Regions from separate parts of the Bacillus sp. AC266 genome, predicted to be linked through region 2. Evidence: a T-box and tRNA genes for the amino acid it is inferred to sense, from the RefSeq annotation. Region 2 holds a T-box; the other holds one or more tRNA genes.
What was found. A T-box is a leader RNA that pairs with one kind of tRNA and senses whether it is charged. The one in region 2 lies ahead of metG (methionine--tRNA ligase), so its partner is inferred to be a tRNA-Met.
Positions count from the first base shown of each region.

Region 1: it has a tRNA-Met gene. The T-box ahead of metG (methionine--tRNA ligase) is inferred to sense a tRNA for this amino acid. The anticodon was not compared.

Region 1 is NZ_CEEDEC010000013.1:15,676-32,381, reverse strand. Features, by position in the region: gene AC0IXC_RS28345 (RidA family protein) at 1-346, shown strand, start outside; gene spoVG (septation regulator SpoVG) at 499-792, shown strand; gene glmU (bifunctional UDP-N-acetylglucosamine diphosphorylase/glucosamine-1-phosphate N-acetyltransferase GlmU) at 1,116-2,495, shown strand; gene AC0IXC_RS28330 (ribose-phosphate diphosphokinase) at 2,514-3,467, shown strand; gene pth (aminoacyl-tRNA hydrolase) at 3,540-4,100, shown strand; gene AC0IXC_RS28320 (anti-sigma-F factor Fin family protein) at 4,171-4,395, shown strand; gene mfd (transcription-repair coupling factor) at 4,501-8,031, shown strand; gene spoVT (stage V sporulation protein T) at 8,167-8,703, shown strand; gene AC0IXC_RS28305 (putative polysaccharide biosynthesis protein) at 8,935-10,536, shown strand; gene yabN (bifunctional methyltransferase/pyrophosphohydrolase YabN) at 10,549-12,009, shown strand; gene AC0IXC_RS28295 (RNA-binding S4 domain-containing protein) at 12,024-12,299, shown strand; gene yabP (sporulation protein YabP) at 12,358-12,666, shown strand; gene yabQ (spore cortex biosynthesis protein YabQ) at 12,663-13,316, shown strand; gene divIC (cell division protein DivIC) at 13,313-13,672, shown strand; gene AC0IXC_RS28275 (S1 domain-containing RNA-binding protein) at 13,760-14,245, shown strand; tRNA gene AC0IXC_RS28270 (tRNA-Met) at 14,405-14,478, shown strand; tRNA gene AC0IXC_RS28265 (tRNA-Glu) at 14,492-14,563, shown strand; gene spoIIE (stage II sporulation protein E) at 14,825-16,706, shown strand, end outside.
Region 2 is NZ_CEEDEC010000004.1:120,303-137,008, forward strand. Features, by position in the region: gene AC0IXC_RS17700 (sensor histidine kinase) at 1-864, shown strand, start outside; gene AC0IXC_RS17705 (EamA family transporter) at 1,003-1,905, shown strand; gene metG (methionine--tRNA ligase) at 2,101-3,735, opposite strand; T-box leader at 3,786-4,058, opposite strand; gene AC0IXC_RS17715 (class I SAM-dependent methyltransferase) at 4,172-4,990, shown strand; gene AC0IXC_RS17720 (methyl-accepting chemotaxis protein) at 5,407-7,101, shown strand; gene AC0IXC_RS17725 (methyl-accepting chemotaxis protein) at 7,330-9,021, shown strand; gene AC0IXC_RS17730 (metal-sulfur cluster assembly factor) at 9,142-9,459, shown strand; gene AC0IXC_RS17735 (M4 family metallopeptidase) at 9,504-11,153, opposite strand; gene AC0IXC_RS17740 (pirin family protein) at 11,361-12,059, opposite strand; gene AC0IXC_RS17745 (MarR family winged helix-turn-helix transcriptional regulator) at 12,111-12,521, opposite strand; gene AC0IXC_RS17750 (DUF3920 family protein) at 12,635-13,069, opposite strand; partial or broken gene uptA (undecaprenyl phosphate transporter UptA) at 13,206-13,798, opposite strand; gene AC0IXC_RS17760 (cation:proton antiporter) at 13,880-15,079, opposite strand; gene AC0IXC_RS17765 (cation:proton antiporter regulatory subunit) at 15,080-15,577, opposite strand; gene AC0IXC_RS17770 (alanine/glycine:cation symporter family protein) at 15,987-16,706, shown strand, end outside.

The DNA of each region.
Region 1 (16,706 bases), on a different contig from region 2:
ACAGGCAATCGGACCATATTCACAAGGGATTATTGTAAATAATATGTTCTATAGTTCAGGACAAATTCCGTTAACGGCAAGTGGAGAACTTGTAACAGGAGATGTAACAGTACAAACAGAGCAAGTATTTGAAAATTTACAAGCGGTATTAGCAGAAGCAGGTGCTTCATTTGATACAGTGGTAAAAACAACAGTATTCTTGAAGGATATGGATGATTTTAATGCTGTTAATGAAGTATACGGTTCTTATTTCTCTACTCATAAACCAGCGCGTTCTTGTGTACAAGTAGCAAAATTACCGAAAGATGTTTCTGTTGAAATCGAAGTAATTGCCCTAGTTAAGTAACTCTTTGTAAGCGATAACCTCTACTAATCCTTATATTCAACTACAATAAAAATTTTTATCTTAAAAATTTTTAAAAAATTAAAGGAAAAATAGAAATTTTGTGGAATTTATACAAATATATCGCTTATTTAGAAAAGGGTGGTGAACACAAGATGGAAGTGACTGACGTAAGATTACGCCGCGTAAACACAGAAGGCCGCATGAGAGCAATTGCCTCTATTACTCTAGACCATGAATTTGTTGTTCATGATATTCGTGTAATTGATGGTAATAATGGATTATTTGTAGCAATGCCAAGTAAACGTACTCCAGATGGAGAATTCCGTGACATTGCACATCCAATTAATTCTAATACACGCTCTAAAATTCAAGATGCGGTTTTAACAGAGTATCATCGTTTAGGCGAGTTAGAAGAGGTTGAGTTTGAAGAAGCAGGCGCTTCGTAAAATTCGAATGAAAAGGGCTTTTGAAAGAAAGTCTTATAATTTTGTAGCAAACTCCTGTAAGCATTTACAGGAGTTTGTTTTTTTTGAATAATACACGTTTCTAATTATAAAAATTCATATTTTGAAAAAATAAAGATGAAAAACTTCTAATTTTTTCAAAATCATTTAAAATAGTATAGCTTATTCCTTAAAAAAGATACTAAAGAGTAAAACATCTTATAAGAATTATGGTAAAATTTAATAGTTATAATGTGTTTCTTGAAATATATGATGATTTAGGATAATATCGTTAATGGATAAATAGGTTGCGATGGAGGGTCTATATGTCAAACAGATTTGCAGTGATTCTAGCTGCAGGTAAAGGCACACGTATGAAGTCCAAGCTATACAAAGTGCTGCATCCTGTATGTGGAAAACCAATGGTACAACATGTAGTCAATGAAGTATCTCAATTAGGATTGCAGAAACTTGTAACAGTCGTTGGACATGGTGCTGAAAAGGTACAAGAACAGCTAGGAAACGTAAGTGAGTTTGCATTACAAGCAGAACAACTTGGTACAGCTCATGCTGTTGATCAAGCTGCAAGTGTACTTGCAAATGAAGAGGGAACAACTTTAGTTATTTGTGGTGATACACCTCTAATAACTGCTGAAACGATGGAAGCATTGCTTCAGCAACACGAAGAAGCGGGAGCAATGGCGACGGTACTAACAGCGTACATAGAAGAGCCTGCTGGATATGGCCGTATCGTTCGTAATGAGAATGGTCATGTTGAAAAGATTGTTGAGCATAAGGATGCAAATGAAAAAGAATTAGCTATTAAAGAAATCAATACAGGTACGTATTGTTTTGATAATAAAGCTTTATTTGCTTCACTTTCTAAAGTTTCAAATGATAATGTACAGGGCGAATATTACCTTCCGGACGTTATTGAAATTTTAAAAAATGAAGGTCATATTGTATCAGCTTATCAAACAGAGCACTTCGATGAAACGTTAGGTGTTAACGACAGAGTCGCTCTATCGCAAGCGGAAATTATTATGAAAAATCGTATCAACAGAAAGAACATGGTAAATGGTGTTACAATTATTGATCCAAGTAACACATACATTTCTGCGGATGCAGTTATTGGTAGTGATACAGTTCTTCACCCAGGAACGGTTATTGAGGGGAACACTGTAATTGGTTCTGATTGTGAAATTGGACCGCATACAGTAATTCGCGATAGTGAAATTGGAGATCGTACGGTAATTCGTCAATCTACTGTACATGACAGCAAACTTGGTACAGAAGTATCAGTTGGTCCATTTGCACATATTCGCCCAGATTCAGTTATTGGAGATGAAGTGCGCGTTGGAAACTTCGTAGAAATCAAAAAAACTGTTTTTGGTAATAGAAGTAAAGCTTCACACTTAAGTTATATCGGGGATGCACAAGTTGGAGAAGACGTGAATCTTGGTTGTGGTTCAATTACGGTGAACTACGACGGCAAGAATAAATTTAAAACTGTAATTGGTAACGGGGTATTTATTGGATGTAATTCAAACCTTGTTGCGCCTGTAACAGTTGAAGATGGTGCTTATGTGGCAGCAGGCTCTACAATAACAGAGAATGTTCCATCAAAAGCATTATCAGTAGCACGTGCACGTCAAGTTAACAAAGAAGACTATGTTGATCAATTGCTGAATAAGAAAAAATCATAATGTGGAGGGTTAATCTAGATGTCGACTCAATATCTAAATTCTAATTTGAAAGTATTCTCTTTAAACTCTAATAAGGAACTTGCTGAGCAAATCGCAAAGCATATTGGAGTAGGACTAGGAAAATGTTCTGTTGATCGTTTTAGTGATGGAGAAGTTCAAATTAACATTGAAGAAAGTATCCGTGGTTGCGATGTATTCATTATTCAATCTACAAGCTTCCCAGTAAACGAACATATCATGGAATTACTTATTATGATTGATGCATTAAAACGTGCATCTGCAAAAACAATTAATATTGTTATTCCTTACTATGGTTATGCGCGTCAAGACCGTAAAGCGCGTTCTCGTGAACCAATTACATCGAAACTTGTAGCAAACTTGCTTGAAACAGCAGGTGCAACTCGTGTAATCACTCTAGATTTACATGCTCCGCAAATTCAAGGATTCTTTGATATCCCGATCGACCACTTAATGGGTGTACCGATTCTTTCAGACTACTTTGAAGCAAAAGGCCTTAAAGATATCGTAATCGTATCTCCTGATCACGGTGGTGTAACTCGTGCTAGAAAAATGGCAGATCGCCTAAAAGCGCCAATCGCTATTATTGATAAGCGTCGTCCTCGTCCGAATGTATCTGAGGTAATGAACATTATCGGTAACATCGAAGGCAAAACAGCAATTTTAATTGATGACATCATTGATACAGCTGGTACAATTACATTAGCGGCAAACGCTCTTGTTGAGAACGGTGCTTCTGAAGTATATGCTTGCTGTACACACCCAGTATTATCTGGTCCAGCAATTGAGCGTATTCAAAATTCGAATATTAAAGAGTTAGTTGTAACGAACTCTATCGTATTACCAGAAGAGAAGAAAATTGATAAAGTACATGAACTTTCAGTTGCTCCATTAATCGGAGAAGCAATCATTCGTGTATACGAAGAAGAATCTGTAAGTGTATTATTCAATTAATTGGATAGAATGAGACGTAACCAAGCTTGGTTACGTCTTTTCGTATCGAAAAAAGAAAGTAGTGGTACAAGAATGAAATTAATAGTAGGACTTGGGAACCCAGGTAGAGAATATGAATTAACAAGGCATAATATTGGATTTATGGCAATCGATGAACTTGCAAAACGTTGGAGTATTTCTTTGAATGAACAAAAGTTTAAAGGGGTATTTGGCGCAGGTTTTGTTAATGGGGAAAAAGTAATCTTACTAAAGCCACTTACATATATGAATTTATCTGGGGAAAGTATCCGTCCACTCATGGATTATTATAAAATTGATGTCGAGGACTTCATTGTTATGTACGATGATTTAGATATTCCTGTAGGTAAATTACGCCTTCGCATGAAAGGTAGTGCGGGTGGACATAATGGTGTGAAATCAACAATTTCACATTTAGGAACACAAGAATTTCAACGTATCCGCATGGGAATCGATCGTCCGAAAAATGGGATGAAAGTAGTGGATTACGTATTAGGACGTTTTACATCTGAAGAAATATCTGGCGTTAATCAATCCATTGAAAATGCAGCAGATGCATGTGAGGAATGGTTAAATAAACCTTTTCTCCAAATCATGAATACTTTTAATAGTTAAGCGCACAATCTGGAATATTTTATTTTGTTTTATCCCATACTAGTAGCAATTGGATATTTAGGAGGCTAGTATGGAAGGTTATTATTACTGTAGACATTGTGGAAGTAATGTGGGCTCCATTATCGCAGAAAAAGTATATAGCGACGTTTTGTTTCAACTAACAGAGCAAGAAGTAGTGGATATGATTCATTTTCATGAGAATGGAAATATATATATAAAAACGATTTGTGAATCGTGTCAAGAAACGCTCGCATCTTATCCTGAGTATTATGAATATGAAAAATTTCTGCAATAAAATGTTGTCGCTTTGGCGTGTCCAAAGCATTTTTCTGTTTTCTTTTTCCAAAATATTTGCATAAAATATAGTAACTTGCTCTTTATGTTGAGAGGAGTTTTGAAAATGATAGGTTTATTAGAGCAATTTTATAAAAATGAAGAAATACAATCGGTTATTAATGGGCTAGAAGATGGGTTGAAAGAACAACTTGTATCGGGTATGGCAACATCCTCTCGTTCATTATTAATGGCAGCTTTATATAAAAAGACAAAGCAATCACAACTTATCGTGACGCACAATTTATACCAAGCACAAAAAGTACATGAAGATTTAGTGGCGTTACTTGGTGAAAAAGATGTTTGGCTATATCCGGTAAATGAATTGATAGCATCGGAGGTTGGTGTTGCAAGTCCAGAATTGAAGGCACAGCGTATTGAAGTGTTAAATCGCTTAGCTGCAGGAGAGAATGGGATTATTGTAGCGCCAGTTGCAGGGCTGCGTAGGTTTTTACCAATAAAAGAATTATGGAAGCAAAGGCAAATTGAAATCAATCTAGGGCAAGAGATTGATTTAGATGCACTCTTGCATACTTTACATCATATTGGCTACGAGCGTAAGTCAATGGTAGAAGCTCCAGGAGAGTTCAGTTTACGCGGGGGAATATTAGATATTTACCCATTAACGGAAGAATTACCGTTTCGTATTGAATTCTTCGATACAGAAGTCGATTCTATTCGATTGTTTGATGTGGATGAACAGCGTTCTCAAGATAAAAAGGAAAGTGTTAAGTTCGGTCCAGCAACAGAGTTTTTATTTTCACAGGAAGAATTGAAATCGGGAATTAAGCATCTTGAAGAAGGTTTGACTAAGACGATGCAAAAGCTTTCCGATGATAAATTAAAGACTACTGTGCTTGAGACGGTTAGTCATGAAATTGAAATGTTGAAAAACGGGCAGAGTATAGAACAAATGTTTAAATATTTATCTATTTTCTATAAAGAACCTGCTAGTCTGATAGATTATTTACCAGAAAATGGTGTTGTGATTTTAGATGAGATTTCCCGTATTCAAGAAACAGCATCACATCTTGAAACAGAAGAAGCGGAATGGTATATCTCACTTCTTGGCGAAGGAACAATTATTCAGGATTTATCTTTCTCCCACTCGTTTGAGGAGTTTCTTCATAATAAAAAAAGAAGTTTTGTATATTTAACGTTATTCTTACGCCATATAGCACACACACATCCTCAAAATATTGTAAATGTGACATGTAAAACGATGCAAGATTTCCACGGACAGATGCATTTGTTAAAAACTGAAATTGATAGATGGAATGAAGGTAATTTTACGACCGTTGTGCTTGGAACAGATGATGAACGTGTAAAAAAACTACAACATATTTTAAGTGATTATGATATTGATGCAGACATTGTAGAGGCGACAGATATCTTATTGCCTGGAAGGTTGCAAATTGCTGTAGGTGATTTACATGCAGGCTTTGAAATGCCGATGCAAAAGTTTGTTGTCATTACTGAAAAGGAGCTTTTTCATAAGAAGGTTAAAAAATCACAACGTAAGCAAAAGTTATCTAACGCTGAACGTATTAAAAGTTATTCGGAATTAAAAGTTGGAGACCATGTAGTTCATGTAAATCATGGTATAGGTAAATTTTTAGGTATTGAGACATTAGAGATTAATGGTGTTCATAAAGATTATTTAAATATTAAATATCAAGGTAATGATAAGTTATACGTTCCAATTGAACAAATTGATCAAGTGCAAAAATACGTAGGGTCTGAAGGTAAGGAACCAAAAGTTTATAAATTAGGCGGAAATGATTGGAAGAAGGTCAAAACGAAAGTTGAAAAATCTGTACAAGACATTGCAGATGACCTAATTAAATTATATGCCGAGCGTGAAGCTTCGAAAGGTTATGCATATACACCAGATACGGCAGAGCAACAAGAGTTTGAATCTTTATTCCCATATCAAGAGACAGAGGATCAATTACGTTCTATTGAAGAGATTAAGAAAGATATGGAACGCGGACGTCCGATGGATAGGCTTCTTTGTGGTGACGTAGGATATGGAAAGACTGAAGTAGCTATTCGTGCGGCATTTAAAGCAATTATGGATGAAAAACAAGTTGCGATTTTAGTACCAACAACAATCCTTGCACAACAACACTATGAAACAATTCGAGAGCGTTTTCAAGATTATCCGATTAATATAGGGTTACTAAGTAGATTCCGTACACGAAAACAACAAAATGAAACGATTAAAGGTTTAAAAGATGGAACGGTGGATATTGTAATCGGAACGCATCGTATTTTATCTAAAGATGTTACTTATAAAGATTTAGGACTTCTTATTATTGATGAAGAACAAAGATTCGGCGTTACACATAAAGAAAAAATTAAACAATTGAAAGCAAATGTTGACGTGTTAACATTAACGGCAACTCCGATTCCACGTACACTTCATATGTCTATGCTTGGTGTGCGCGATTTATCTGTTATTGAGACACCACCAGAGAATCGTTTCCCAGTACAAACATATGTAGTAGAGTATAATCCAGCGTTAATGCGAGAAGCGATAGAGCGAGAGTTAGCAAGAGGCGGTCAAATTTACTTCCTATATAACCGTGTGGAGGATATTGAAAGAAAAGCAGATGAAATTTCGATGTTAGTTCCAGATGCTCGTGTAACATACGCACATGGGAAAATGAATGAAGGTGAATTAGAGTCTGTTATGCTATCGTTTTTAGAAGGGCAGCATGATGTTCTTGTAAGTACAACAATTATTGAGACGGGTGTAGATATTCCGAATGTAAATACATTAATTGTATTTGATGCAGATCGTATGGGATTATCGCAGTTGTATCAGCTTCGTGGTCGTGTTGGGCGTTCTAATCGCGTCGCGTATGCATACTTTGCATACAAACGTGATAAAGTGTTATCGGAAGTTGCAGAGAGGCGTCTGCAAGCAATTAAAGAGTTTACAGAGCTTGGATCTGGTTTCAAAATTGCGATGAGAGACTTATCAATTCGTGGTGCGGGTAATTTGTTAGGGGCAGAACAACATGGATTTATTGATTCTGTCGGATTTGATCTATATTCTCAAATGTTAAAAGATGCAATTGAGCAACGTAGAGGAACAGACGGAGTTGAAAATACCGTTAATGTTGAAATTGATTTAGAAGTAGATGCATATTTACCGGATGCGTACATTTCAGATAGTAAACAAAAAATTATGATGTATAAACAATTTAGAGGTATTTCTGCAATTGAGGATATTGAAGAGCTGCAGGAAGAGATGATCGACAGATTTGGTGATTATCCACAAGAGGTTGGTTATTTATTACAAATTGCAAACATTAAAGTGTTGGCAATGAAAGAACAAATTGAGTTAATTAAGCAAAATAAATTTGAAGTAACATTCCTGTTTTCTGAACAAGCGAGCCAAAATATAGATGGTGGAAAATTATTCATGCTAGGAAGTAGTTTTGGCCGTATGATCGGTCTGGGTATGGAGGGGTCACAATTGAAAATTGTGATGAAAACGAATGGATTAGAGACGTCGAAATGGTTAACAATTGCTGAAAATTTATTAAAAGGCTTGCCAGATGTAAAAAAAGAAGTAATAAATGCCTAATATAAGATAAAAAATACAATTCGACGTGCATAGAAGAACTAATGTGTAAAATACTATGTTTAATAGTTGGTGATTTTTACATGAACAGGTAAATTCACCACTTTGATCATCAGTAGAAAGTGAGGCAGCATTAGAATGAAAGCAACTGGAATCGTACGTCGAATTGATGATTTAGGCAGGGTAGTAATTCCGAAGGAAATTCGTAGAACTTTACGTATTCGTGAGGGAGATCCACTAGAAATATTTGTTGATCGCGATGGAGAAGTGATTTTGAAAAAATATTCTCCAATTAGTGAACTAGGTAATTTTGCAAAGGAATATACGGAAGCTTTATACGATAGCTTAGGACATAATGTGCTTGTATGCGATCGTGATTCTATTATCGCAGTAGCAGGCGCATCTAAAAAAGAATACTTAAATAAAAGTGTTGGCGATTTAATTGAGAAGACAATGGAAGAGCGTAAGTCTGTAATTATGACAGATGAAAGCGAAATTTCAATTATTGATGGAGTAACAGAAAAAGTGAGCTCTTATACAATTGGCTCGATTATTGCAAATGGAGATCCAATCGGAGCTGTCGTTATCTTCTCTAAAGAGGCTATTATAAGTGAAGTAGAGCATAAATCAGTAAATACAGCTGCAAGCTTTTTAGCGAAACAAATGGAGCAGTAGCGAAGTGTAATTTCTATAAGTAGCAATCTTTCCTAATTATGATATTTCTATTTGAGAAATTAACTATTTGGAGATATAAGTATATTGAACGAAGGTAGCGCTTTGCTACCTTTTTTCATTGAATATTTTTGCTGTTGAAAGAAGTCAGTGAATGTAAGGAATATGAAGGAGAGCCAGTTTTTCTTTGTGATATAATACGAGGGGTGAGAATAGAAAAAGGAGTTTTCTTGTATGGAAGCGAAGAAGTACCAAGCCTTTTGGCGTGGGGCTATTATATTAACAATCGCAAGTTTTGTTACGAAGGTATTAAGCGCTTTTTACCGTATTCCATATCAAAATATAGCGGGTGATGTTGGTTTTTATATTTACCAACAAATTTATCCGTTTTATGGATTTTGTTTGATTTTAGCTACTTATGGGTTTCCCATTATTATTTCAAAAATGGTCGCAGAAAGATTAGAACGAGGAAAACAAAAAGAAGCAGAAGAAATTATTTGTGTATCTTTTTGGTTTTTATTAGGAATTGGATTTATAGGGTTTTTCACATTATTCTTTGGGGCCGAAACAATTGCATCGGCTATGGGCGATATACATTTAGATAAATTATTACGTGTTATTTCGTTTTCATTCCTACTAATGCCATTTTTATCTGTAGCGAGAGGATATTTTCAAGGTTTCAATAATATGATGCCGACGGCTGTTTCGCAAGTAATTGAACAAACGATTCGTGTTTCTATTATTGTATTTTTATCACTATTCCTTATTGCTCATGGATTTGATTTATATACAGTTGGTGCGGGTGCCATGCTAGGTTCAATTGCAGGCGGGCTTATTGGGATTATCGTACTTTTACTTTATATGCGTCATGATTTCCATGCTATTTTCTTCAAAGGATGGAAGGGAATTAGAAATAAAAAAGGGATTGTTCGAATCCTTTTTTGGCAGGGATTAGCGATTTGTGTTAGTAATTTAGTCCTTATTTTTATACAAATGGCGGATTCTATTTCCTTGTATACTTTGCTTATTCGTGCGGGAGAGCAAGTTGAAAATGCAAAGGTACTAAAAGGTGTTTATGATAGAAGTATCCCGCTTATGCAATTAGGTACTGTTGTGACAACTTCTTTCTCATTGTCACTTATTCCTATTATTACAGCGGCGAAAGAAAGAGGAGATCTTTCATTTATTCAAGAAAAGGTAAAGTTAGCAATGAAAATAACATTTGTTATTGGATCTGCAGCTGCTATTGGATTAACTTGTATTATTCAACCTACAAATATTATGTTGTTTGAAAATAGTGATGGATCAGATGTGTTATCGATTTTATCTTTATCTATTTTATTTAGTTCATTGTCAATTACAACTGCTTCCATTTTGCAAGGAGTGGGACAAACATTAAAACCAGCAATATTCGTTGTATTTGGAGGTTGTTTGAAGTTAGTTTTAAACTATATATTAATGCCGTATTTTGGTGTAAAGGGAGCTGCAATTGCAACTTTAGTTGCGCTTATTGTAATTGCCTTGCTAAATAGTGTGTTACTTATGCGAGCTGTATCGGAGCCGCTTATTGATAGGCGGAATATGTTAGGTGTAGCTATTAGTGGTATCGGTATGGGGTTTGTATTAATAATCTTTATGCGTATGTTACGAATGTCCGGATTAGTAATTGATACAGGACATAGAGGAATTGCGACGCTTGAAGCGCTGTTAGGTGTAGCTATCGGTGGATTAGCATATATGTTTTTAATTTTAAAATTACGTGTATTTACAAAAGAAGAATTAGGAACCGTTATGAAACAAGAGAAAAAAGAAGGTTCATTGAAGAAGAGTGGATAGAGGTGACTGGTTGTGAGTGGAATCATTACTATTTTAGGGTTAGGTGCTGGTGAGTTAGATCAGTTAACGATGGGTGTATATCGAAAGATAAAAGAAGCAGACCATATGTTTGTTAGAACGAAGGAGCACCCAGTTATAGAAGAATTGGAGAAAGAAGCTATAAAGTATACGGCCTTTGATAATGTATATGAGGCACATGATACATTTGAAATCGTATATGAAACAATTGCGAATACATTGCTAGAACAAGCTAAAGGCGCAGAAATTATTTATGCTGTTCCAGGTCATCCGCTTGTAGCAGAAAGAACAGTTCAGCTACTTTTGGAAAAAGGAGAAGCAGCAAATATTGAAGTGCGAATTGAAGGTGGACAAAGTTTCCTTGATCCGATGTTTGCAAGTCTAAAAATTGATCCGATTGAAGGGTTCCAATTAATTGATGCTACATCATTTGAAAGAGGACAATTAGAATTACGTCAACATTTAATCTTTTGCCAAGTGTATGATGCATTCGTTGCTTCAGATGTGAAGCTAACGTTAATGGAGATTTTGCCAGATGATTACGAAGTGTATATCGTAACAGCTGCAGGGACTTCATTCGAGCAAGTGAAAAAGGTATCGTTATACATGTTAGATCACGAAACAGAATTAAATAATTTAACGAGTGTGTATGTACCGCCGGTTAAGGAACGTGCGTCCTTATATCAGCAGTTTGATGTGCTTAGAGCAATTATTGCTGATCTTCGTGGACCGAATGGTTGCCCATGGGATAAAAAGCAAACTCATCAATCTTTAAAGAAATACTTAATTGAAGAAGCGTATGAAGTGCTAGAAGCAATTGATGAAGAGGATGATGATCATTTAGTAGAAGAACTAGGTGATATATTATTACAAGTTATGCTTCATGCCCAAATTGGAGAGGATGAAGGTTGGTTCTCTATAGATGATATTATTCGGACTTTAGCTGAGAAAATGGTTCGTCGTCATCCGCATGTGTTTGGGGATACGGATGTAAATAATGCTGATGAAGTGATTGCAAATTGGGAAGAAATTAAAAAACAAGAAAAGGGATTCGTGAAAGAATCTGTTTTAGCGGGTATTCCAAAAAGCTTGCCACAACTAATGCGTGCTTATGAAATTCAGAAGAAAGCTGGAAAGGTTGGATTTGATTGGGTTGATGTGCAGCCGATGATAGAGAAGGCCTTAGAAGAATGGCAAGAATTCCACCAAGAAGTTGTAAACATGGATGAGAAAAAGATGCTAGGTGAATTTGGTGATTTACTATTTGCATTTGTGAATATAGCTCGTCATTATAAATTAGATCCAGAAGAAGCGTTACGTTCAACTAATGAGAAATTTATGGATCGCTTTTTATACATGGAAGCAAAAGTAGCTGAAATGAATAAGGAAATGCAAGATTTATCATTAGAACAGTTAGATATTTTATGGGAAGAGGCAAAACAAACAGAGCGTTAATAGGGGGATTTGATATGCGTCTAGATAAATTTTTGAAAGTATCACGTTTAATTAAAAGAAGAACATTAGCAAAAGAAGTGTCTGACCAAGGAAGAATTTCGATTAATGGCCAAGTGGCAAAAGCGAGTTCAGATGTGAAGGTAGAGGATGAATTAACAATTCGTTTCGGGCAAAAAATAGTAACTGTGAAAGTAAATGAATTGAAAGAAACAACTAAAAAAGAAGATGCAGCAAACATGTATAGTCTCGTTCGTGAGGAAAAAGTGAAAGCGGAAGAAGGCTTGTTCTAAAATAGGTTAGCCCTTCATACATTATTATTAGCTAGTATAAAGCTATGGGGGGATTTTCGTGAATAATGGTTACTCACCTATGTCTTCTAATCAACAAAATGTTTCTGTAGAGCATGATATTATCATGCGTGGCAGGCGTGTAATCGATATTACTGGTGTAAAGCAAGTAGAGAGTTTTGATAGCGAAGAGTTTTTACTCGAGACTGTAATGGGTTTTTTAACAATTCGTGGTCAAAATTTGCAAATGAAGAATTTAGATGTAGAAAAGGGTGTTGTATCAATTAAAGGGAAAGTTCATGAAATGCTGTATATTGATGAGAACCAAGGGGAGAAAACTAAAGGCTTCTTTAGTAAGCTGTTTAAATGAGCCTAACAATTCAGTTGTATACAATGCTTTCGATGATTGGAATGGGTGCTTGGATTGGTGCTTCTTTAGATACATACCAACGGTTTTTAAAACGCCAAGAGCGTAAACGTTGGCTTGTATTTATACATGATATACTATTTTGGATTGTCCAAGCATTATTCGTTTTTTATGTATTACTGCGTGTAAATGAAGCTGAACTACGTATATATGTATTTTTGGCGTTACTATGTGGTTTTGCAGCATATCAAAGCTTATTGAAAGCACTATACATGAAGATGTTAAATTTTCTCATCTATATTTTTGTACAAACAACACAATTTTTTGTTCGAATTATACAGCTACTCATGATAAAACCTGTTATTATTATAGCACAGCTATTTATTGCATTTATATTATTCTTATTTCGTATACTGCTTTCAATTGGACATGTGTTATGGAAAATGGTGATTTGGATATTACTTTTCATATGGAAAGTTTTTTTCTCGCCTGTTCGGTTTATTGCTTCGCTCATATGGAAACTTCTCCCTAATCGTGTTAAACTTTTTATAATGAAGCATGTAGGGTTCCTGCAATATGTAGCAAAATTGAAGGGACATATCTTCCAATTATGGGTGCGTATAAAAAAGAAGTTAGGGGGACCTCGGAAATGAGGGAACTGAGACAAAGAACAATCGACAAACAGAGTCCAAATCCTGTTAAAGAACATATAATACAAACGGATGAGAACAGGAAGCGACTTTATCGCCGTTTAGCGGTTTTTCTTGTCTTTGCTTTTACAATTATTGCTAGTATTAGTGTGACGTTTTATCAACAAAACAGTTCCATTAAAGCAAAAGAAGCAAAAGTTAAGGACATGAAAAAAGAACTGGATTCATTAACGAAAAAAGAAAAGAATCTAAAAGATGAAGTTCAAAAGTTGAATGATGAAGAGTACGTTTTAAAGATTGCTAGAAGGGATTATTTCTTCTCCGGAAAAGGGGAGATAATTTTTCCTGTTTCTAAGTAGAGTATGTCTTATTGACACTGTATTTTAGGATTATATATAATAAAGTAAAATTTGACTTTTTAACCACTAAGGAGGAGCATTTTTTTTATGTCAATCGAGGTAGGCAGCAAGTTACAGGGTAAAGTAACAGGTATTACAAATTTTGGGGCTTTTGTGGAGCTGCCAGAAGGCTTAACAGGTCTTGTTCATATTAGTGAAGTTGCTGATAATTATGTGAAAGATATTAACGATCACTTAAAAGTAGGCGACCAAGTAGAAGTAAAAGTTATCAATGTTGAAAAAGATGGCAAAATTGGCCTATCTATTAAGAAAGCGAAAGAACGTGAAAAAACAGAAGGAGATCGTCCACGCGGTGAATACCAACGTGGTGGTGATCAACAACGTTCTGGACGTCCACAACGTAATAATCGTTCTTCCAACAGAGATAACCGCGGTGGCGGTAACGAACGAGCTCCAAAAGAAACATTTGAGCAAAAGATGGCACGCTTTTTAAAAGATAGTGAAGATCGTTTAACTTCTTTAAAGCGTAACACAGAATCTAAACGTGGTGGCCGTGGCGCACGTCGCGGATAATGAGTCCGTTTAATTCTTAACATATAGAGAGGTACCCAGAGTAATTACTCGGGTACTTTTTTATGTGAGAGAATATATTTTTAAAAAAGTTTTTGAGATGTATTGACTTTAAAATATATCTGATGTAATATACTAATTGTCCGTTAAATACGACGACATGGCGGTGTAGCTCAGCTGGCTAGAGCGTACGGTTCATACCCGTGAGGTCGGGGGTTCGATCCCCTCCGCCGCTATATTTAATTTAACGGCCCGTTGGTCAAGTGGTTAAGACACCGCCCTTTCACGGCGGTAACACGGGTTCGAATCCCGTACGGGTCATCTAAAAAGATCATGCAAATTTGCATGGTCTTTTTTTGTTAAATATAAATTAAGACGTACAATACTTCTACAAAATCACCCTATATTTTCTGAACATTCTTTCAACTCTCTTTGAATAAATTAAATACTATGTATATATGTAGATTTATTTCGAATAAAAAGTCGAACGATTATAAAAGTCAAAACTGTTGTTTTGACAAAAAAACCAATAATCATCTTTTATAATAACAGTAATTAAACTATGCAGGTGGTGTTAAAAATATGCCTAAAGCAGGAAGGAATACTATGAATACAAGTGCATTGGCGATGAATGAAAGTCAGCTTGGAACAATAAAGTGGACGAGTAAGTTGCGAATGAAGTTTGAAAAAGTTTTCTTTAGATGGGGATTCATTATTGCTGTTATTGGTTTTCTTTTGGGACGAGCATATATATTAACAAACATTTTACCGTTTGCATTGCCGTTTTTTGCTGCTGTTTATGTTATGAAGCGAGATAAAATGCCGCTCGCGTTCTTAGCCCTAATGGGGGGAGCACTTTCAGTTTCAATAGATAATTTATTTTTTACTTTTGCATCTATCTTTACCTTCTTTATTTATAATATCTTCTTTAGTCGGTTTACACGTAAAACTGTTGGACTTGTACCATTCCAAGTATTTATCTCCGCATTAACCGCACATTTAGTTGTTGTATATTTTGCACAGCAAACCGTCACCATGTATGATCTGCTCGTCAGTACGATCGAAGCGGGGCTTAGCTTCGTATTAACGATGATATTTTTACAAAGTGTTCCGCTTTTAGTGGAAAGGAAAGGGAAGCAACAAGCGTTAGAAACAGAAGAAATTGTTTGTTTAATTATATTACTAGCATCTGTTTTAACGGGCACAACAGATTGGTTTGTTTATGATGCTTCTATTCAACATATTTTCACTAGATATTTAGTATTAGTATTTGCCTTTATTGCAGGGGCAGCTACAGGGTCCACGGTAGGAGTGGTCACTGGGTTAATATTAAGTTTAGCAAATGTGGCGAGCTTGTCTCAACTTAGTCTCCTTGCCTTTTCAGGATTGCTTGGGGGATTGTTAAAAGAAGGGAAGCGTATAGGAGTTAGTTTAGGTTTATTAATTGGTACAAGCTTAATTACATTATATGTAGACAAGCAAACAAGTATTGTAACAACTTTAATTGAATCTGGTGTAGCGATTGTTTTCTTCTTATTAACACCGAAGCTTGTTATGGATCGTATTGCTAAATTTATGCCGGGTACACAGGAACATTCACAGGATCAACAACAATATTTAAGAAGAGTGCGCGATGTTACAGCAAACAAAATCAATCAATTTGCTAATGTATTTGCTGCTTTGTCTAATAGCTTTTCTGTATACGGGTATGTGGAGGAGGAAGATAAAGAAACAGAAGCTGATTTATTTTTAAGTACAATTACTGCAAAAACATGTCAAACATGCTTTAAGAAGGATCAATGTTGGGTAGTTAATTTTGATAAAACATACGATTATATGAAACAAATAATGAGTGAAACAGAAGAAGGAACGCTGCAGCATAATCGGAAGTTAGTTCGTGAATGGGACAAGCATTGTGTGAGAGGGAAGAAAGTAACGGATTTAGTAGCAGGTGAATTAGATCACTTCTATGAGGGGCAGAAATTAAGAAAACAAATGAAGGAAAATCGTAGAATTGTAGCGGAGCAATTACTAGGTGTATCAAAAGTGATGGAGGATTTCGCTAAGGAGATACAACGAGAAAGAGAGAACCATCAAGCGCAGGAGGAGCAAATTTTACAAGCGTTTCGTGATTTTGGTGTCGAAGTGGAGCATGTTGATATTTATTGTTTAGATAGAGGAAGTATTGATATTGAAATGTTGATTCCGGCTGCGTCTAATGAACATGGGGAATGTGAGAAGTTGGTTGCTCCAATGCTTTCAGATATTTTAAAAGAGAATATCGTCGTTAAGCATGAAGAGAAATCCTCATATCCAAATGGGCACAGTTTAATATCATTTGGTTCAGCGAAGACGTATTCTCTTGATACAGGATTGGCCACTGCTGCAAAAGGTGGTGGGTTTATTTCAGGTGATTCCTACGCGATGATGGATTTGAGCGTTGGTAAATATGCACTTGCGATTA
Region 2 (16,706 bases):
TATATGAGCGATGCTTTAAAAGATATTATGAATCTTGATTTCTCAGATAAAAAGCTACTTAACAAAAATACAGATCAAACAGATTTTAATTTGCAAGTAGCTGCCTCACAAGTACCCACTATTGTGAAAAATTTACATGAAAGCAATCAAGATTTAAGAAATGAACTCAAGAAGGAACAACAGTTAGAACAATCTCGTAAAGAATTTATGTCTATGATATCCCATGAATTAAAAACACCAATCGCAGCCGTTATGGGACAACTCGATGGCATGATTCACGGAATTGGCGCTTATAAAGATAGAGATAAATATTTAAAACGTTCATATGAGATGATGCAAGATATTAACATATTAACGGAAAAAGTGTCAGAATTATCCAAAATACAAAACCCTCAATTTAAACCAAATTTAAAAGTTATCTCATTAACTAATATTATTGAGGACGTTATAAAGAAAGTAGATTATTTTGTATCTGTAAAACAATTAAATGTTCAATCTAACATTAAACAAGATGCACAAATTTTAGCTGATCCTAAATTTATGCAAACTGCTATTTTTAACATTATTTCAAATGCAATTCATTATACAATTGACCATCAGCATGTATATATAAAACTTTATGAAAAGCCAAACGGTTACGCATTAGAAGTATTAAATACAGGTTCTCAAATTGATGAAGATAAACTTGCCCATTTATTTGAACCATTCTATCGCGCAAATCCTGACAAACATGGCTTAGTACAAGGTAGTGGTCTTGGGTTATATATTGTAAAACAAATATTAGATAAACATCAGTTTCCTTATGGAATACAAAACACACCTCAAGGTGTAAAATGCTCCATTGTATTCCCAAAAGCAATGTAAAACCTACTCTAATTTCATACCCCAAATTCATACTTCGTATGAATGGCGGAATTTTGTAGAGTATCTTACTCTGTTTCGTTCGCCCGTTATCCTTATTTGGATAGCGGGCGTTTTTTATTATTTAAAAGGAGGATTTTTATGGAGAAGTTTAAGTATTCATTACTAGTTTTATTCGGCGCTTGTAGCTACGGCGTACTTTCAACTATTTTTAAACTCGGATTCATCGACGGATTTTCCGCACACCAACTACTAGGAGGGCAATATGTCTTCGGATGGATTGGACTACTTTTACTCGTTCTGTTCTTTTCACGTCATAAAGTATCAAAAAAACAATTCTTTTCGTTACTAACAGTCGGCACAACAATGAGTATGACAGGTATTTTCTATGCTATTTCCGTAGAAGAATTGCCAGCCTCTATCGCTGTCGTTTTACTCTTTCAGTTCACTTGGATTGGTGTAGTCATCGAAGCGATTGCCAACCGGACATTCCCAAGCCGTGAGAAAGTTATATCTATTATTATTTTATTTACTGGTACATTGTTTGCTGGTGGAGTATTTGAAGGTCTTGGACAAAACTTTTCTACGAAAGGTATTATTTTCGGACTATTAGCTGCCGTCTCTTTCTCATTCTATGTATTTGTAAGCGGGCGCGTTGCTACAGATGTTCCGCCTTATACGAAAAGCTTTCTTATGACAACGAGTGCTACTCTTATTGTATGCTTATTTTTCCCGCCTACCTTTTTAACGGACGGTGCTTTACAAGCAGGCCTATGGAAATATGCTTTCTTCCTTGGACTGTTCGGGGTTATTATACCTGTCATTTGTTTTTCAATTGGGGTACCAAAAGTCGGAACGGGACTTGGTACAATATTAGGTGCAGCTGAATTACCAACAGCAATTATCGCTTCTATTACACTTGTTCATGAAGTTGTATCGCCAATGCAGTGGATTGGTATTGTGGTTATATTACTCGGTATTTTCACACCACAACTACTTACTGCTAGGAAAGAAAAAAAACATAATCGTGTTCATAGTGCGTGACAACATCAACTTGTATATAAATGTGAATAAAGTTACTATATGTTAAACTTTATTACTACCTTCAAAATAACATATGATATTGCGGCTATTATTCTCGTAATCCTTGCTGTGCTTTTCTTTTTGAAAGATAAGAAAGAGGGTTATACAGCATAACAAAAGACCTTTCATTTATTTGAAAGGTCTTTTCCTTATATTTCACTTTACCGCTCCATATAACTTCTCTACCTCATGTTCAATTTGTTTTACATCGATTCGCTCAAATAATGGCTGCACATTATCAATTCGGTTTGGCAACGTATTTTGAGGTTCCCAATTTACTTTAACACTCGATAATGTATTTCTAACTCTTTCACTTGAAAACGGTAAAAATGGTTCCAGCAGTTGTGCAAAGTTTGCTATTAGGTAAACACAATTATAAATTGTTTCCTCACATGAAACTGGGTCGTCTTCTCTTTGTTTCCAAGGCTGCTTTTCATCAAAGTATTTATTTGCAAAGCGCACTGCATCAAATATTGTTTCTAGTGCCACCTTAAATTTAGTTTGTTCAATCGCCTCTCCTACACTTTTATATAATCCTTCTACTTTATCTTTCAGCTCTACATCAATACTTCCCTTCGGTACAGTACCACCATAATATTTTTCAATAAACTTTAATGTCCGGTTCACAAAGTTCCCATATGCACCTAACAATTCACTATTATGACTGTAAATGAATTCACGCCATGAAAAATCAGTATCACGATTTTCTGGTGCGTTAACTGTTAAAAAGTAACGAATAGAATCTGGATTATAGCGTTCTAATATGTCAGGCACCCATACTGCCCAGTTTTTACTTGTCGATAATTTTCTTTTTTCAACTGTTAAATATTCATTCGAAACGATATGATGCGGGATTGCTTCTTCTCCTATTCCAAGTAATACCGCTGGCCAAATGATTGAATGAAACGGAATATTATCCTTACCATGTACATAATATGTTTTCGCTTCTTTATCCCAAAACTCTTGATCATCTTTCCCTGTTTCTTCAACCCAGTGTTTACTCGCCGAATAATATCCTGTCACTGCTTCAATCCATACGTAAATTTTCTTATCTTCATATCCTGCCACTGGAATTGGTACCCCAATTGGTAAATCACGTGACACTGCCCTATCTTGTAATCCTTCCTTTAAATATCTCTCTGTTAATTGAATTGCATTGTCGCGCCATGTTCCTTTCTGCTTTGCAATTTCTACGGCCTCTTTAATTTGCTGCTGAAATTTATGCAATGCAAAATAGAAATGCTCTGTTTCCTGTACTGATGGCGTACTACCACATAACTTACATTTCTTTTCTAACAAATCGAGTGGATCTAAAATAGCGGAACAAGCATCACATTGATCGCCCCTTGCTGCTTCATGACAATGCGGACAAATACCTTCTACATATCGATCCGGTAAAAATTGCGTACACGTTTCGCAATAAGCTTGTTCAACTACTTTTTTATAAATATAACCTTCTTCTAATAGTCGCAAAAAGACTTTTTGAACAGTTTCATGATGATGCTCGCTATCTGTACGTGTATAGCAATCATAAGTAAAACCAAGGCTACGAAAACATCGCTCAAACTCTTCGTGATACTTATCAGCAATTTCTTTCACCATCACACCGTCTTGCTTTGCTCTAATTGTAATCGGTGTTCCATTACAATCACTTCCTGAAACATACAACACATGCTCACCTTTTGCCCTGTAATAACGTGCTAAAATATCTCCTGGTAACAAACTAGCAATGTGTCCAAGGTGTAACGAACCATTTGCATACGGCCAAGCGCCTCCAATAAAAATACTCATCTTATATTCCTCCTTTAAAATATAAAAAGCCCCGCCCTTATCTTAAAAAAGATAAGGGCGGGGCTGTATAAACAGTCGCGGTACCACCTTATTTCGTCAGTCATTCGCATAACTAACCTTAACAAGTACGGAGCAATTCATGCTCGTATACTGTGGTTTTGATAACGAGTACCAACTCTCGTCGCCTCCTACTATTATCATTTGATAAGTTCAGGACGAAGCTCAAAGGCCATTGTTCAAATGAATATTCTTGCTTCTTCTCAGCTACCGAAGCTCTCTGGACAGAATGATTTCATTCTACTTTTCCTTTTCAACGCTTTTATGTATAAAACGTATTTTACGACTTAACAACAGAAAAATCAAACTTTTATTCAAAAAAACAGGAAATTCTACTCATTCAACGAATAACTATACGTTCACAAAAGGAGTGATAAAATTGAATCAAAAACAACTAAGTACTATTAATGAAAAAAGTTGGAACGCAGCTGCTTATGAAGCTTGGACAAATCGCCACGGGGCGCCAGAGGATTATGCGAAAAAGCTCATGGAAGATCCCGTGCGCGAGGTAAATCATTATTTACCTTACATACAATCTCCAAAAGGAAAGCGTATTATTAATTTACTCGGATCAAAAGGAAATAAAGCAGTTGCTCTTGCTCTTTTAGGAGCCGATGTAACAGTTGTAGACATTTCAGCAAGTAATGAAAAATACGCAACCGAACTAGCCGAAGCTGCTGGTGTCTCTATTCAATATATCATTTCCGATGTACTAGATTTAAATCTATCCCAATCATTTGATATCGTGTTACTGGAACTTGGCGTGCTCCATTACTTTTTAGACTTAAAGCCACTCTTTCATATAATCTCTCACTTACTAAAACAAGATGGGACCTTTATACTACGTGACTATCATCCCGTTTATACAAAATTATTAGGAGTAGATCATCCATCATTTCGAGCAAATGGAAATTATTTCGACGAGGAACTTATTGAAGGTGACGTAGCTTATAGTACTCTCCTTACGGGATCACAGAAATACGCTTTACCGAAAACAAAAATTAGGCGCTGGACACTAGGAGAAATCATTACATCAATGGCAGAAACAAATTTCAAGGTTGAAAAATTGATTGAAGAACACGGATCTCATCAAAAGTGGGTTTTTCCTTCTACTGCACCAGAGGGCATTGAAGAGCGTATACCTGGTCTATATACATTAATTGCGACAACATGCAAAAAAGGATCCCTTCACGGATAGGATCCTTTTTTTGCATGCTTACGCATATAAGTTGAGGTTGGAGATTACCATAATTCTGTAGAATAGGACACAAGATATTTCAACATTCGTCTCTGACTTACGTCGTCAAAAAGGGGTATGACCAACATAACGAAGAGTAATGTTTAGTTGATAGTGATAATCGTTATCAACTAATTAGAAGTATACAGGATGTTATTTCAAATTACAATACCATTTCTGATTTTTATTTATGAATTTTTTGATATACAAATGTATACATTTTAAGAACATTTACTCACATTAATCTGCCATATTCCATTATCTGCTATAATTTTCATTGAACAGATTAATAACTTCTTAATTATGTTTTTATTAGTTTCGTTCTCAATATTTATAAATTACAATAAATAGTTTTTTCAAAAAAGGTAGGGGTAACAATGAAATATGTTAGCATTCGAAAAAAACTACTGTTCACACTCTTAAGCATTTCTTCCTTATTTAGCATTGCTCTTATTGTCATTCTTTCATTCGCGATGAATCAAGCAAGTGAAATCGAAACATTAAAGAATGATGTATCGAAAAGAGCAACGATTTTAAAAGAACGTGGCGATTGGTTCCAAGCGCAGGTCGCTGGTTTACAAGAATATTTACTATCACATGATCAAAAAGGATTGGATAAATTCAACCGGGAAGGAAAAAAACTAGCTGATACTAGGGAGAAAGTAACAAGTGATAAAAAACTCCCAGAAGGAATGAAAGAGGCCATTTTAATGGGAGCAAAATGGCGCAGCGTCGTAGATAATGAAGTCCTCCCTCTTGCACGGGAAGGAAAATGGGATGAAGCATCCAAAATTGCTCTTGCTCAAACAGATTATGTAAATGATCTTTTAAGTCGTTTTACTAAATATGCAAATGAAGAAAATGACAAACGGGACGTATTAATTGCTGACGTAGAGTCTTCTTCATCCCTTATTCAATATATTATTTTCTTCTCACTCATTACATGTACATTAACGTCTATTCTATTGGCATGGTGGTTCTCTGGTAAACTCGTTAAACCGATTCGACAAATTGATGCGAAGTTAAAAGAATTAGCTTCTCAAGATGGCGATTTAACCGCTAGATTACACGTAACGAGTAAAGATGAAATTGGTGACATCGCAAATTCCTTTAATCAAATGCTTGCTAACTTCCAGCGTATAATAAAGCAAGTTCAACAAACATCAACAAGTGTAAAAGAAGCTTCTGAAAATGTGTTTATCGAAACAACTGCTTCTATGGAAAATACCGCAAAAACTAAAGAGACTATGAATGCTCTTGAGCACAATATTCGTTCACAAGTTTCTAGCATTGAAGAAAGTTCAACCGCAATGGATGATATGGCAACGAGTGTTCAGCGCATTGCACAAGCTGCCTCTTCTGCCGCTAGCCTAGCTGTTACAACTTCTGAAAAAGCAGATGATGGAAATAAAGTCATTGAAAAATCTATTACACAAATGCATACAATTAACGAAGCTGTTAACGCTACATCACAAGTGGTAGAGCGACTCATTACACATACGAATCATATTGATACTGCACTTCAATCTATTTCTAATATTGCCGAGCAGACGAATTTGCTCGCTTTAAATGCTTCTATTGAAGCGGCCCGTGCTGGTGAACACGGAAAAGGATTCGCTGTTGTTGCCGATGAAGTACGAAAACTTGCTGAACAATCTCAGCTAGCAGCAAATGACATTAACCATTTACTTCATCAAATTCAAGCGGACACAAAAATAGCAAATGACATGATGACACAAGGTCAGTCAGAAGCTTCTGAAGGAATTACAGTCATTCGTACCGCTGGATCTTCATTCTCAGAAATTGTTAATCACATTAACAATTTCTCTACACAAATACAAGAAATGTCTGCAACTGCTGAAGAAATGGCCGCAAGTTCTGAAGAAATGAATGCAGCTTTAAATAATATCGCTTCTATTTCAAATGAAGTTGCTGCCGAAACATCGAAAACAGCAACTTCAGCTGGTGACCAAGTAAACAAAATGAGTGTCGTTGCTAAAAAATCATCAGAAATGAAAACAATTGTGCAAGAACTTGAAGTGCTCGTTTCTCATTTCAAAACAAATAGTTAAAATGAAAATTTCATTTATACTTCTACGAACTCTAAATTGTTAGAAAGAGCAATTTAGAGTCTCTCTTTTTTCACGCTAAAATATCTCTTTCTATCTCCCATTCTGTCTGCTATAATTCCTAAAGGAAAGAAGAAAGCTTTATTCCAGATGGAGTAAAGCTTTCTTTCAATTTTTTACATTAATTAATTAATTCTAATACTAAGATTTTACAAGGAGGATTTTTATCATATGAATTTTATTAGCATTCGAAAAAAACTAATGTTCATGATGGGAATGATTTGTGCTTTATTCGGCATCGCCTTAGCTTTTATTTTATTCTTTACCATGGATCAGTCTCATAAAGCTGAAACATTACAAAAAGAAATTTCTCCTCTTGCAACAGAATTGAAAGAGCGCGGAGACGCTTATCAAGTACAACTTTCTGCTTTAAGAGGTTATTTACTACAACATGATCAAGTCGAATTAGACAAGTTTAATGAGATGAGTAAACGTCTTGAAGATACAAAAGGGCAACTTCTTTCTAACCCTAACACTTCTCAGTCCGTGAAAAGCACAATGGAATTAGGATCCACTTGGAGAAAGTTCATTGAAGAGAAAGTATTCACTCTTGCAAAAGAACAAAAATGGGAAGAAGCTTTACAAGTAGCTTCTACAGAGAATGGCACTGTTTATAAAGTAATCGGTGATTTCACAAATTACAGTAATGAACAAGCTAAATTACGTGAACAATCTATTGAAAAAATCGATCAATCTTCACTACGAATTGAATATGTTGTCTTCTTATCACTTGTTATTTGTATTGTAACTGCAATTATTCTTGCATGGTGGTTCTCTGGTAAGCTTGTAAAACCAATTCAACAAATTGATACTAAACTAAAAGAATTAGCCTCTCAAGAAGGCGACTTAACAGCCCGTCTACAAGTAAATAGCAATGATGAAATCGGTGCAATTGCATCATCGTTTAATAAAATGTTAGAAAACCTGCAACATATCATTAATCGTGTTCAAAAAACATCTGTAGAAGTACAAACAGCTTCTGAAAATATGCTAGAAAAGACTAATACATCACGCGAGGCAACAATAAGAGTTCAAAGCTCGATGTCCAACTTAAATTCAAGTATTCAATCGCAAACTTCTAGTATGGAAGAAAGCTCGACTGCGATGGATGATATGGCAATAAGTGTTCAGCGTATCGCTGAATCTGCTTCATCTGTAGCCGAACTTGCTGTAGCTACATCTGAACACGCTAACGACGGAAGTACTGTTATCCAAAAATCTGTTTCACAAATGACAACGATACATGAAGCTGTAAATGCTACATCAGAAGTAGTCGAACGTCTAATCACTCATACAAAATATATTGATACAGCTGTACAATCTATTTCTAATATCGCTGAACAAACAAATCTACTTGCTTTAAATGCTTCTATTGAAGCGGCTCGTGCTGGTGAACAAGGAAAAGGATTTGCTGTCGTAGCTGATGAAGTTCGTAAACTTGCGGAACAATCAAAAACAGCGGCAAAAGATATTAACCAATTGCTTCATCAAATTCAAAATGATACGGAAACTGCTAACTCTATGATGTCTAAAGGTCGTTCTGAAGCATTTGAAGGCATTACTGTCGTTCGTGAGGCTGGTACTTCTTTCACAACAATTGTTGAACAAGTAAATAAAGTATCAACTCAAATGCAAGACATATCAGCAACTGCTGAAGAAATGGCTGCAAGCGCTGAAGAAATGAACGCTTCACTTAATAACATCGCTTCTATTTCAAATGAAGTATCTAGTGAAACAGCCGCAACGGCACAATCTGCTGAACAGAAAGTCATCGTGATGAATGAAATGACTCTCACTGCAAAACAAATGAAACAAACAGTTGAAGAATTAGATCAGCTTGTATCTCATTTTAAAACTGAATAGCTTTTCAAAAAAATATTCCTCTCTCAGAGAGGAATATTTTTTTGAGCTCATTTCCTGCACTTATCCCGCATATCCGTTATAATGAGAACCGATATCATTAATATTTAGGGGGTGCTACACATGTCACAACAAGCATTTGAAGAAAAGTTATATGCAAACTTAGAAGCTGTTATTGACCCTGAGCTAGGTGTTGATATTATCAATCTCGGATTAGTTTATGACGTTACAGCAGATGAAAATAATAATGCTGTCGTTACAATGACGATGACTTCTATCGGTTGTCCAATGGCTGGCCAAATCGTATCAGACGTTAAAAAAGTATTATCAACGAACGTACCTGAAGTAAATGAAATAGAAGTAAACGTTGTATGGAATCCGCCATGGACGAAAGAACGTATGTCGCGTATGGCGAAAATCGCACTAGGTATTCGTGATTAAATAAGGAAAAGACCTGACAATCCAGTCAGGTCTTTTTTCTCTTATTATTTTACTCCTACAGCGTCATAAGCTTTCGTTACAGCTTGTACCTCTTTAGAGTTTTTACCGAATAAATCTTCTGCTGATTGAAGTGCAGCTTGACGCATCATTTTGAAATCAGAGTTTGCAGTTAAATATTTTGTAAGAGCACGATAGTAAATTTTTTCTGTTGCTTCACGGCCCACTCCAGTTACTTTCACATTGTAATGCGTGCCGCCCTCAGAAACTAAATACGCCGCCTTATTGTTAATACTACTGTTAATATGAACGCCGCCATTATCAGCTGTTCCAGTATAACGTTTATTGTAGTGATCTGGGTAACCTTCACCTGGTTTTAATGGGTTTGGAATAGATGCTGGATCCTTCAGAGAACGAAGTGCATCTCCAGGTTTACCAGGTGTATAAATATCAGCACCTAAATCCCAGCTCTTCTTCTCAACCATGACGCCCATAATATCAGATAACGATTCATTTAACGCTCCTGATTCATTTTTATATACAAGGTTTGCTGTATGTTCAGTTACAGCATGCGTTAATTCGTGGCCAATAACGTCTAGGCCAGCTGATAATGGAATAAATGTCTTACCATCTCCATCACCATACATCATTTGTACACCGTTCCACGCTGCGTTATTCCAAGATTCACCTACGTGAACAGCAGAAATAAGTTTTGCACCTTTATCATCGAAAGAGTTACGGTTAAATGTCTTTTTATAATAATCATATACTTTTCCTGCATTCACATGCGCATCAACTGCCGCTTTATCTTCGAAGAACTTAGATTTACTTCCAATTTCTTCTCCTGTATATCCAAGAATTTGTGAGAATAAATTAAACCAGTCTTCGTTCATATTCTCTGCATCAAATGTATGGACACCTTGTCCTCGTGTACCATCAAATAAGTTGAACGCTCCTGTTTTCGTATCTTGAGCAATTTCAAATGATTGTCTAGCACCTAATACTCCGTAACCAAATCCAGTAATGTTATCTACAGCATTATATTTCTCAATAACATTTCCATTTGTTGCATCAACAAAGTAATGCCAATATCCTGGAGCTGGTTTCGAAACCGACGCTTTTACAAGATATGCAAGATAGTATTGACCATCTTTTTCATACACATATAAATCTTTTTTCACACCATCATAATTCTTTACTTTACCAATTTCTTTCTCAATATTAGCTTTTGCAATCGTTTCTGCTTGTTCCGCACTAATACTTGCAGATGCAGGAATATTTTTATTATCTAAATTCGGAATAACTTGTCCGAAAAATGCTTTTACATTATTCTCTTTATCAAGCGTAACTGTTTGATCTGAACCATACACAGGAATGTTATTATGCTTCTCAACTAACTTCACATGTGTTGTACCAGACTCAGCATCTTTTTCTTCACCAACGATATTGAAATGTTTGTCAATATTTCCTGCTAGTTTAAACATATCTTTTTTACTCTCTAAATATTGAAAGACCGTCTCTTTTTTATCTAGTCCTTCCGGCGCTTTCCATTCTTCACCTATGTAAGCTGGTGTTTTAAACTCTTGGTGATACTGGATTTTTTGCTCTTCTGCTTTCGTCGTAGTTGCTCCAAATGCCCCAAATCCACTTGCGATAACAGTTAATGCTAATGCTGATGAAATTACTTGCTTTTTCAATCTAACACTCCCCATTTCCCTAAAAGTTTTTAACACCTTTATAAATATTCTGAATAATCTTTCCAATACCTGCTCTCAAAAATTGAGAAAGTTTTTTCTGTTAATTTAACTCACACAAAAAAGGATACCGTTTTCGATATCCTCTTCCCTATAACTTTTCATCTCACTATTCACATACTTAAAACCGCCATGGGTTAAAGTTTCACTTTATTCCATTTTCATTTCAATCGCTAAGTAGTGAGAGTTTTCTTTCGCTTGAATGTGAATATCTTCTTCTACAGCCTCCGCTGCATCACGCATTACGAGTGTTTCACCGTTTACAACGCTGCTACCTTCAATTTGTACAATGTACAATTGACGTCCTTCTTTAACAGGAAAATGAATTTCTTTACCAGCTTCTAATGATAAAGAATATAAATTTGCATCTTGGTGAATATGAATTGGTGCATCTCCATCAGAAGGAGATACCATATGGAACCACTCATTTTCACGTTTACTCCAATCAAATTTAAACTCACCATAGTTTGGTTTATGACCGTCGCGGTCTGGTAAAATCCAAATTTGCAATAAACGTAATGTTTCACTTCCTAAGTTATGCTCACTGTGAAATACACCAGTACCTGCACTCATATATTGAACATGCCCACGCTCAATTGTCCCGCGGTTCCCCATACTATCTTCATGTGTTAATTCACCATCTATAACGTAAGAGATAATCTCCATATCACGGTGCGGATGCATATCAAAACCAGTTTGTGGCGCTATTAAATCATCATTCATAACACGTACTGCTCCAAAATTCATGTTGTTTGGATTATAATAATTTGCAAAGGAAAAATGAAAATGTGTATTTAACCACCCATGATTTGCTCTTCCCATATTTTTATGATCAATTTTTCTAAACATATCCTTCACCTCATATTATCTCGAAATCGAGATAATTATTTTTAATTTTCATCACTGCAACTTCTTCAGTAATTCTAATAATTGTTTTTGTTCTTCTCTATTTAACTTATCAAATTGCTCTGCTTGAAATGTTTCTTGCGGCGGGACTATTTCTTCATATAGAACCTTTCCCTTTTCTGTTAATGAAATATATTTCGTAGTACCTTCTTGTTCACGCTGAATCCAATCTAGTTGCTCCATCTTATTTAAAAGTTGAGTAACATTTCCTTTCGTAACAAACAACTTATTTCCAAGTTCTTGCTGCGTTAAACGATCGTTTCCTCCAATTTGAACTAATACATCAAACTGAGCGGCAGATACATTCCACTTTTTCAAATGCTGATTCGTCTCACGAATACTTCTATTATAAAAGCGTGATAAACGAAACCATAATAGTACTCCAAGTCTTTCCCCTGCTTTCATTCCATCACCTCGCTCATTTGATACTATTAGTTTAGAACTAAACTTATTAAAGGTCAACTACTTATTTTAAATTAGCAATAAATAAAAGCACAGTGATTTTTCTCCACTATGCTTCAGATTAAATTTCTATTTTTATATTCATCTAGCTTCCTCTCCGCGAAATGCCTCGCATCTTTCTCAATCCATCTTTCTTCGTATAGTTCATTTCCAACATATAGTACATCGTCCTTATGCTGCATCGCATGCCTGAATTCATGCAATAGCGTTTTGAGCACTTGCTCATACTCTTCCCACATACAAACGAAAATTAATTGTTTTTCTTTATGATAAAAACCACCTACTGGGAATAAAAACTCCTCTTCTTCTTCTCCTAATGATAAAAGTACATGATTCGCATCACACGTATCACAAAAAATAACTGGCGTTGCACTTACTTCAATAAGAGAAAACAAATCATTTCTTAACTTTTTGACATCCCAAGGAAGCTCCGAATCCAACACATACCAATTCTCAACTTGTTGATATACATTTTGAAACTGGAGTTCCATTTCTCAATAATCCCCTTCCTAAACTCCCTTTTCCTATATATATGCCACAATATGGTAAATATTAAACATACACTTTCATCCTTTAAAAAATGACGATAAAAAAGAATCTATGTCAGCATAGATTCTTTTTCCGTAATCACTTTTTTTTCATCATTTTTTTTAATATAAAATAACCAATTGCACAAACAATAGCAGCAAGTGCAAAGTATTTCACATATGGCCCAGCTACTTTATTAATACTTTCCCACTCTGTTCCTAATTTAAAACCTAAATATACAAATACAATTGACCATGGAATAACAGCTAGTGTAGTTAGCGTAATAAACTTAGCATGTGACATTTTCGCAATACCCGCTGGTATCGAAATAGCATGACGCACAACAGGAATAAAACGCGCTGTAAAAATAACACCAGTTCCGTAACGATTAAACCACGCTTCAGCATAATCAATATGTTTCTTCTGAATCAAAATATATTTTCCATATCGCTCAAGAACAGGTCTTCCTCCGTATCGACCGATCCAATAAATGAATAGTTGTGCGATTACACCACCAATTGTACCGAACGCGACAGCCCCCAAAATGTAATGCTTCCTGTTGATACTAAATAACCTGCATAAGATAATACGATTTCACTTGGGATAACCTCTATCATTAATCCCAGCATAATTCCCCAATAACCAAGTCCTTCTAGAAAAACTAAAACTGAATGAATCAACTCTCCTAACATCATTTACCTCTCTTTACTGTTTTCATTGCAAAAAATAAAAGTACAAGCAGTAAATATCTTGTACTTTTATTTTTTCAAAATTTATCTAGTCTTCGTATCCCACTTAAAGATTTTATTTAAAAATTTATATACATTCTTTGACTCTTTCGTCAGAAGTGGACCTAAGATCGATAGTATAAGCACGTATAGTGCTGAGAATGGTTTCAGTACTGACATTAAACCACCGGCGATGCCGATATTAGCCATAATGATGGAGAATTCTCCTCTTGAAACGATTGTTAATCCAATATTTGTTGATGCTTTATGAGATAATCCAGCTTGTCTTCCTGCAATCATCCCTGCAACAAAGTTTCCGACGATTGTAAGAAGGACAGCACCTAACGTTAACCATATCGCCCCGCCTAATGAAAACGGATCGATACTTAATCCGAAACTGAAGAAGAAAATAGCTCCGAAGAAGTCTCTAAATGGAACAACAAGATGTTCAATTCGATCACTATGCTCTGTCTCAGAGAAAACTAACCCTAAAAGAAGTGCCCCGATTGCTTCTGCAACGTGAATTGTTTCTGAAAAACCTGCAATAAAGAATAACGAAGCAAATACTACAATAATGAAAATTTCATCTGAACTAATATTGAGCAATTTATTTAATAACGGCGTCGCCTTTCTAGCTACAATAAAGAAGAGAAGCATGTATCCTAAAGCAATTCCAATTGAAGTAAGAGCACCTAAGAAGGAAGCATGATCCCCAAGAACTAAGCCTGAAACGACTGATAAATATACAGCAAGGAATATATCTTCAAACATAATAATTCCTAAAATTAATTCGGTTTCATTATTACCAGTTCTTCTTAAATCAACTAATACCTTTGCAACGATAGCACTAGAAGAAATCGTAATAATACCCGCAATAATTAAGATTTCGAGTAACGGGAATCCCATTATAAATCCGTATAATAATCCTAGTGAAAAGTTAATCAAAATATAGATTGTTCCGCCAATCGCGATAGAACGTCCAGATTTAATTAGTTTTTTCATCGAAAACTCTAATCCCAGATAGAAAAGAAGGAACAGAACACCAATCCTTCCAAGGAAGGATATCACACTTGCACTTTCAATAAATTTGAGATCGATAACACCTATTGTCGGCGCGTGCGGACCTACTAACATGCCAAGAACAATTAGAAAAGGAATTACTGAGAATTTAAACTTTCCAGCGATTACCGCCGCAATTGCTACTAAAACTAAAGCTGTACCAACTTCAAAAATTAAAGTATCCATCTAGTCAGTCCCCCTATTCGAAAGTAATTCATTAATAATCTTTTTAATTTCTTCTCTCTCACCAGAAACTACAAGCATATCTCCTTCTTCAATCGCCGTGTCTGGACCTGGATTAAATAGCTTTTTCATATTCTTTTTCATAACTGCAATTATCGTTACGCTATATGTTTTTCTTATTTCAAGGTCGCCAATTGTTTTTCCGATTGCCGGAGCTGCATTCTCCACTTTAAACCACTCAATTGCTAAACCTTCAAAGACCATCTCAACATTTTCTAATGCTCTAGGCTTATATACCATTCCACCTAATATTGCTGCAATTTGTCTCGCCTCTGAGTCACGCAATGAAATACTTGATAGACTTTCTTCATGATCTGAATCAAAATGATACATTTCTCTACGCCCATCATCATGAATGACGATCACCATCTTTTCGTTACCTTTCGTAACGATTTGAAATTTATAACCAATACCCGGAAGTTCACTTTCTCTAATATTCATATTTAGCTCCTCCATAACTTCTTTATTTTAATTTTCTGTTTTTCTGTCTTTTGTTCATCCAATCAATTTTAGAAATTCTAACCATTCAGGATACCTATGACTTGGAAATCTTTTATTGTAATAATAAGTGGCTCCTAAAAAGATACTTAAAGATGTAATGATAAAAAATAAATTACTTCTTATTTTCAAACTCTTAAGACTTACTTTCAATAAAGATTCTTCTTTCAAATTATCCCCTCTTTTTCGCTTTAAATTTAGTTTTTTAAAATGTAAATAATTCTAAAAATATTACGATGTAACATAATCATAACACGAAATGCATTTAAGTAACATGATTTTTTAGAAAAATTGATTCTAGTATATTTTTTGCATATAATTTTCTTATTACGAAAAAAAGGAAGTGTATTATATGGTTGATATCTTTAGCAGATTCCTTGAGGTAACGAATAATATTTTATGGTCATATATTCTTATTGCAATGTTAATCGGCTTCGGTCTTTATTTCTCTTTCAAATTAAAATTTGTCCAAATTACTCATTTCCGTGAGATGGTCAGTTTAATTAGTAAAGGATTTAATCGAAAAGAAAAAAAGAAAGATAGCATCTCTCCATTCCAAGCATTTTGCTTAAGTGCAGCGGCACGTATCGGTATCGGTAACTTAGCTGGTGTAGCATTAGCCATTTCAATGGGTGGACCTGGCGCAATATTTTGGATGTGGTTTATCGCTATCCTTGGAGCAGCTACTAGTTTCGTAGAATGTACGCTCGCGCAAATTTATAAAGTAAAAGATGGAAGCAGGTTCCGTGGTGGACCAGCGTATTACATGGAAAAAGGGTTAAACAAACGCTGGATGGGTGTTTGGTTTTCACTTCTTATTACAGTTGCGTACGGATTAATTTTCAATTCTGTACAAGCAAACACGGTAACAATAGCATTTGAAAATGCTTTTGGACTAGAGCGAACGATCGTAGGAGCTCTATTAGCTTTATTAGTTGCAGTTATTATTTTTGGTGGTATCAAGAGCATTTCACGTATTACAGAAATGATTGTTCCTCCAATGGCAATCATTTATATCGGCGTAGCTGTTTTTGTCGTAATTAACAACTTCACTATGTTACCAAGCATTTTT